DNA from 3 places in the Trinickia sp. Z7 genome. Region 1 is predicted to be linked to each of the others. Evidence: predicted binding sites of a transcription regulator. Region 1 holds the regulator's gene; each other region holds the start of a gene.
What was found. The regulator LexA, encoded in region 1, represses DNA repair genes until DNA is damaged. The targets are predictions, from matches to a motif close to ACTGTATNNNNATACAGT.

Region 1 (2,266 bases):
TGAACTCGCGCACGACCTTGGGCAACGCGTAGCGCGCCTGAGTGTGCGTCGTCGCGACGACGAGGTGCCCCGTGTCCTCGTCGGCGAATTGCCGCGCGACGCGGCGCATGTTCTCCGCATCGAGCAACATGCGCTCGATCAACTGATGCACGGCTTTGCCTGGCTCGGTCAAGCCGGTGAGCCGCTTACCGCGGCGCACGAAGATATCGACGCCCAGCTCGTCTTCCAAATCCTTGATTTGCTTGGACACGCCCGATTGGGAGGTGAAAAGGGAGTTGGCCACCTCGGTCAGGTTCAAGTTGCGGCGTACCGCTTCGCGCACGAAGCGTAGTTGCTGGAAGTTCATGCTGACCTCTTCGACAAAGCGCGAGTGTTGTAATCGATCGATGCGAACGGCCGGGTCGCGCTCACGCACCGCTCGCCCCAGGACGCCTACATGAGGGCGCAAGAATCATCGGCGGCCGCCGCGTCCCAACGACCGTTGCGATCTTCGCCCAAGGACTTCGGGCCGCGCGTTCAGGCGCTCAGCGGCACCCCCCTGCCACGTCCGGCTCCGGGCCGGGCAGGCTCGGAGCGGCCAGTCTATGCACTCCTGCTTATTCCGAAAACAAATAAATCATCATTCCTTAATTCCTTTTTCTGCTAAGCGCCCACTGCGGGGTCGCAACATAGCACTTGTGTTCCGGCGAGTACTGTATAAAAATACAGCGACTGTCTATCCATACAGTGGCGCTATGACCAAACTTACCGCACGGCAACAGCAGGTTTACGATCTGATCCGGCAATCGATCGAACACAGCGGGTTTCCGCCCACGCGGGCGGAGATCGCGGCCGCGCTCGGCTTCTCTTCGGCGAATTCGGCCGAAGAGCATCTGAGGGCGCTCGCGCGCAAAGGCGTCATCGAATTGGCCGCCGGGGCATCGCGCGGCATCCGGCTGCTGGCGTTCGAGGACATGCCGCATCAATTGTCGTTGCCGCATCCGGCGTTGATGCAGTTGTCGTTGCCGCTCGTCGGGCGTGTGGCGGCCGGCAGCCCCATCCTCGCCCAGGAACACATTGCGCAACACTATGCCTGCGACCCCGCGCTCTTTTCGAGTAAGCCCGATTACCTGCTCAAGGTGCGCGGGCTATCGATGCGCGACGCCGGCATCCTCGATGGGGATTTGCTCGCCGTGCAAAAGCGCAGCGAAGCGAAGGACGGACAAATCATCGTCGCGCGGCTGGGCGACGATGTAACGGTCAAACGGCTGAAACGGCGGCCGAACGGCATCGAACTGATCGCCGAGAATCCCGATTACGAGAACATCTTCGTCCAAGCCGGCAGCGCCGATTTCGCGCTCGAAGGCATCGCGGTGGGGCTCATCCGCCCCACCGAATTTTGACTCTGAACACGCCACACGCTTAGGAGACGCCATGGATCGCCTTGCTCGCCTCATGCCTTTTCGCGCTTTCGGCCGCCTGCGTCACTTGCGCAGCCTCATTCCGTGCCCGCCGCTCGAGACGGTTCGCGCAAATGCCGCACATCAACGCGAGGAGGATCCGTGCGCCCGCATGCAACCTTCCGCGCTACCGGCGTTCGCGCGCGTGTCGCTCAACAACGCATTGCATGCCGAGCCGGCTCGGCGGGCGCCCGTGCGGGTCTACCACGGCGCGTCGCGCGTCATTCTCGTCGGCACGATCGACGCCGTTTGCAAAATGATCGACCGGTGCATTGCGGACGAACGCGCTGCGGCAACCACATAATGCAACCCATCGTGGGTTTCGCCACGCTCGTTAGGGATCGTTTCGGCGCGGTCGTTGTCTCTAAGGCTTGGACCTCGACAAAGACCGACCCCTTATGACACAAGAGAAGACACAAGCGAACCGCACGGCAACCCGAAAACCCCTCGCTGCCGCCGTTGTGACGGGCGTTGCGATCGTGGTGCTGGTGCTCGTCGTCTTAGTTTACGCATCGCCCTATCTGGTGCTGAGCCGGGTGCGTGACGCGGTGCAGCAGCGCGACGCTCAAATGATTAATCGTTATGTCGACTACCCGGCGCTCCGTGCGAGCTTGAAGCAGCAAGTCACGGAAATGCTGAGCCGACGAGTTCAAACGCAAAAATTGCAGCATCCGCTCGCAGCGCTCGGTGCGCTCGTCGGCATGGCGCTCGTCGATCCACTCGTAGACGCCTACGCTACGCCGGACGGCGTAGCGGCCCTGCTCGCCGGCTTGCCGCCGCGGGGCGAGCCCGGCGAGGCGCCGCCGCCCGTTATCGCTCAGCAATCC
Region 2 (2,266 bases), on a different contig from region 1:
ATGGGTTCGGTGTACGACAAAAGCAGGAACGCGGGCACGGCGAGCAGCACCGACAAGGCAAGCCCCGTCCAATAAATGTGCGGAACGCGATGCTCGGCTTGGGCCCCGCGCGCATTGGCGACGGTCACGCTCACGGAGCTGAGCACGCCTTGCAGCAGCGTGACGATGACGAAGAACATGCCCGCGCCGAGGCCGCCGGCGGCGAGCGCATCCGCGCTCAGCGAGCCGAGCAGGATCGTGTCGGTGACGCCCATCGCCATCTGCGACAGTTGCGCGATGGCGAGCGGCGCGGCCAGGCGAGCGGTATCGGCGGCGTGGCGCGACAGAGGCGGCGGGGGCGATTTGGCGGCGGCCCCGGAAACGGCGGATTCGGACATGGCGAGGCGATCGAGGCGCAGCGGGCGTGTTGGCGCGCAAGGCGCGCGGCCCATGTTGTTTTCGTCGGAAAGAAAGAGCTTATTGCTTCCGCGCGCGGCTGTCGATGATGCAAGTTCGTGGGGATCTCACGCGCCGGGGGCGGCGCTTGGCGCGCTGGCCGCAGCCAGCCTCGGTTCATCCGGGCTCGTGAACCGCGATGCGCGTGTCGCCCAGCATCACGACTTGGCCCGCTCGGATTTTGCAAGTCTTTCGCAATTCGACGCGGCCGTCGACAGTGACCGCGCCGGAGGCGACGAGCAACTTCGCCGTGCCGCCGCTGTCCGCGAGGCCCAGGAGTTTGAGCAGATTGTGCAATTCGACGTGGTCGCCCGTGAGCGTGAAATTGAGATTGGCCATGGTGATAGCCGGCAGTGCGGCAAATGAGCGACTAGGGCAGGCATCATAAGTCACCGAGCTACCGGGCGAGAAGATAAAGCCCCGTATTTTGTCGATGTCGCCCTTTGCGCAGGGCTTGCACGGGGCATATGTATGCCTATACAGTACGCATGGCCGCCGCCTTCGCTTTTGAGATAGTGCGGCGCTCGGCACATTGCCCAGTGGTTTTGAAGATGCATGATCGCGCCGTGTCCTCGATGTCTACCGCCGTCCTCTCCGGTGCGCCCCAGGCGCAAGCGCCTTACCTCGACAAGCTCAACGACGCCCAGCGCGCTGCGGTCGAGTACGGCGTGGGCGAGCATGCGAGCCCCGGTGGCCCGCTGCTCGTGATCGCCGGCGCGGGTTCGGGCAAAACCAATACGCTCGCGCACCGGGTCGCGCATCTGCTCGTCAAAGGCGCCGATCCGAGGCGGCTATTGCTGCTCACGTTCTCGCGCCGCGCAGCGCAAGACATGACCCGGCGCGCGACGCGCATCGCCGCACAGGCGCTCGGCACGCGCGCCGATTTGGCGCAGGCGCTGACATGGAGCGGGACGTTTCACAGCGTCGGAGCGCGATTGCTGCGCGAATATGCCGAATCGATCGGACTCTCTCCCGTTTTCACGATCAACGATCGAGAAGACTGCACGGATTTGCTCAACGTCGTCCGGCACGAGCTTGGGCTGTCGGCGAAAGAACGGCGCTTCCCCACGAAGGGCACGTGCCTGGCCATTTATTCGCGTGTCGTCAATACCGGCGCCACGCTCGCGCAGGTGCTGGAACAGGCGTTTCCGTGGTGCCGCGAATGGGAGCGCGACCTGCGCGCGTTGTTTGCCGCTTACGTCGCCGCGAAACAGGCGCAGAACATTCTCGATTACGACGATTTGCTGTTGTATTGGTCGCGCATGGCGTCGGAGCCGTCGATCGCCTCCGACCTCGAGCAGCGCTTCGATCACGTGCTCGTCGACGAGTACCAAGACACGAACCGCTTGCAGGCCGCGATCCTATTCGCGATGAAGCCCGAGGGGCGCGGGCTCACCGTCGTGGGCGACGACGCGCAATCGATTTACGCGTTCCGCGGCGCAACCGTGCGCAACATTCTCGATTTCCCGTCCCAATTCGAGCCGAACGCCATGCGCGTGACGCTGGAGCGCAATTACCGCTCCACCGCGCCGATCTTGGCGGCGTCGAACGCCGTGATCGGTTTGGCTGCCGAGCGCTTCACGAAGGACTTATGGACCGATAAGGCCGGCGCGCAGCGGCCGCGGCTCGTATCGGTGGCCGGAGAGATCGAGCAGGCGCGCTACGTGGTGGAGGCGGTGCTGGAGGCGCGCGAAGCGGGAATGAAGCTGAAGGCGCAAGCGGTCTTGTTTCGGGCCGCGCATCATAGCGCCGCGCTGGAGATCGAGCTCGCTCGGCGCAACATCCCGTTCGTCAAGTTCGGCGGCCTGCGTTTTCTCGATTCAGTGCATGT
Region 3 (2,266 bases), on a different contig from region 1:
TACGGCTTCCCAGCACAGCAGCCCGAACAGCGAATTGACGAGGCCGTTTTCGACGTAAAAGACAGGGGCCGCTTCCGTGCTCAAATGATCGCGCGCCACGTACTCCACTGAAAACGGTGCGTCGGGGTAGGGCAGCACGAGCGTTTCGCGCTCGATTGCATGTTCGCGCGCGGGGCGCCGTGCAGGCAGTCCCATTGCTTTGTGCAGCCTCGGCAGCATGCGCGCGACGCGCTGACGTTCGGCTTCGCTTTCCGGTTCGTGCAGCGCTCGCTTCGCCAAATCGAGCGCTTGGGCGCAGCGCCCGTCGCGTTCCAGCACGCGTATTCGGCGATGCCGCGCGCCGGGCCATTCGCTGCCCGCGTAGGCATCGAGCGCAAGCGGCCAGCGAGCGAGTCGTTCGGCATGCTGGCCGATGCGAAACAGCAGCTTGGCGCGCCGCGTCTCGAGCCACGGGTTGTCGATGTCGATGGCCCGAGCCGCCGCGAGCAAGCGGACCATGCTCTCTTCATCGAGGAGCGGATCGAGTGCTGCGCGACACGCATGGAGCGCGAGATAGGCGTCGATATCGGCGCGCCGGCGAAACGCGCGAGCCGACGCGGGAAAAGGCACGGATTCGTATTGGAAGATGCCCAAATCGGCGAGCACGAACTCCGACCAGTCTTGGTGGAGGTTGCCGAAGAACATCAACCGCAGGCGCTCGCAAAGGGCATCGATCGTCGTGCGCAACGCGGCGTCGGATTCGGTTGCGGCCGCGTCCCATTCGCCGTAGCGGCGCGGCTCGGGATGCGTCTCGCGCAACGCTTCCAGCCAGGCCGCTTTACGCGCGTGCTTGCTACCCGATGCGCATGGAAACATGCGGGACAACTCGGGGCGCGTGGCGAGCGAGAACAGTTCGTCGATGGTCACCGGTGCGTCGGCCTCGACCCAACCGAGCGTGGCCAAAGGCGCCGCGGCTTCGAGCGCGCATCCGATCTCTTCGTATACGAGCCGGCTTGCGCGAAAGAGCGGCCCTTGCCGCATCAGCATGCGCACGAGCAACGCGCGCGAAGACTGGGGCAACTGGGTGAAATTTCGCAGAAACGCGTGCTCGTGAGTGTCGAGCAAGTCCTCGTAGCGCTCGGCGATCCAGGCCAGCGCACGCTCGAAGTTCGACAAGTAGTAGGGGGACGGAGCGGGGGGCGACACGACGGTTTCACGGGCACTGTATAAATATACAGGAATAATAGCAAATTCACGCCCACGGGCGGTGGTTCGAGCCGGTAGATTGAATCCGCGCTGCGGGGCAAGCGCGGCGATAATGGCCGACGGCCCGCTACGCGGGCTCTTGCTTTGTTTTGTTCAACTTGTTTGGAGCCGTATGGCTACGTCGACTCGCATCGTTCGCTTTTTGCGCAACCGCCCGCGCATTTTCGCCGCTGCCGTACTGGGTGTCGTGGCGTATTTGATCGAGCCTTGGCATTTGAGGCCAATCCAGCGGGCGCTGCTCGCGTGGGACATCGGCATGTGGATGTATCTCGCGATGATATGGGCCCTCATGGCTCGGGCGAGCCCGGAAGACGTGCAGCGCGTGGCCGAGCGCGAGGACGAGGGCGCGACGGCCGTATTGGCGATCATCACGGTCGCGGCCATTGCGAGTTTGGTGGCGATCGTCGTCGAGCTATCGGCCGCGAAGGGGCTGGGGGCGGCTCAAGCGAGCATCAACTACTCGTTGACGGGCGCAACGATGATCGGGACTTGGCTGCTGATTCCGACCGTGTTCACCCTGCAGTACGCCCGCTATTACCACCAGGCGGGAAAGGACGAAGCATCGCTGAAATTTCCGGAGCCTTCCCAGCCGCTGGATTACTGGGACTTCCTGTACTTCTCGTTCACGATCGCGGTGGCATCGCAGACCTCCGATGTTTCGCTGTGCTCGCGTCGCGCTAGACGCACGGCATTGGCGCAATCGATTTTGTCGTTTTTCTTCAATGCCGCCGTGGTGGGGCTTTCGGTGAATATAGCGGCGGGGCTGCTCGGGTCTTGAGGGGCAATCCTTCAACGCGGGCGACGCCTTTGGAGGCGGCCGATGGGTGTTGCGGCTGTGACGTTGGAGGGCCGGGCGGCGATCCCGATGCGCGTGCGAATGCATCTGGGATGCTCGTCCGGCCATCGGCCCGAATGCATCTTGGACGAAGAAGAAACGGGCCGGTGCGAGATCAGGGCCGTGACCCGGTCAGCCCGCCCCGCGCATTCATGGGTTCACCGCATCCGCGGCGTCTCCCGCGCA

Region 2: QQS38_RS03900 (ATP-dependent helicase) is a predicted target of LexA. The motif match lies at 902-919, and genes of this name have one in related genera.
Region 3: QQS38_RS05095 (VRR-NUC domain-containing protein) is a predicted target of LexA. The motif match lies at 1,201-1,218, and genes of this name have one in related genera.

Annotation. Positions count from the first base shown of each region.
Region 1 covers NZ_JAUEQW010000007.1:144,457-146,722, forward strand. The annotation lists gene QQS38_RS14615 (CysB family HTH-type transcriptional regulator) at 1-346, opposite strand, end outside; gene lexA (transcriptional repressor LexA) at 735-1,382, shown strand; gene QQS38_RS14625 (hypothetical protein) at 1,414-1,743, shown strand; gene QQS38_RS14630 (DUF2939 domain-containing protein) at 1,838-2,266, shown strand, end outside.
Region 2 covers NZ_JAUEQW010000001.1:879,712-881,977, reverse strand. The annotation lists gene QQS38_RS03910 (MATE family efflux transporter) at 1-377, opposite strand, end outside; gene QQS38_RS03905 (RNA-binding S4 domain-containing protein) at 553-774, opposite strand; gene QQS38_RS03900 (ATP-dependent helicase) at 1,011-2,266, shown strand, end outside.
Region 3 covers NZ_JAUEQW010000002.1:227,207-229,472, reverse strand. The annotation lists gene QQS38_RS05095 (VRR-NUC domain-containing protein) at 1-1,185, opposite strand, end outside; gene QQS38_RS05090 (DUF1345 domain-containing protein) at 1,358-2,023, shown strand; gene QQS38_RS05085 (pirin family protein) at 2,239-2,266, opposite strand, start outside.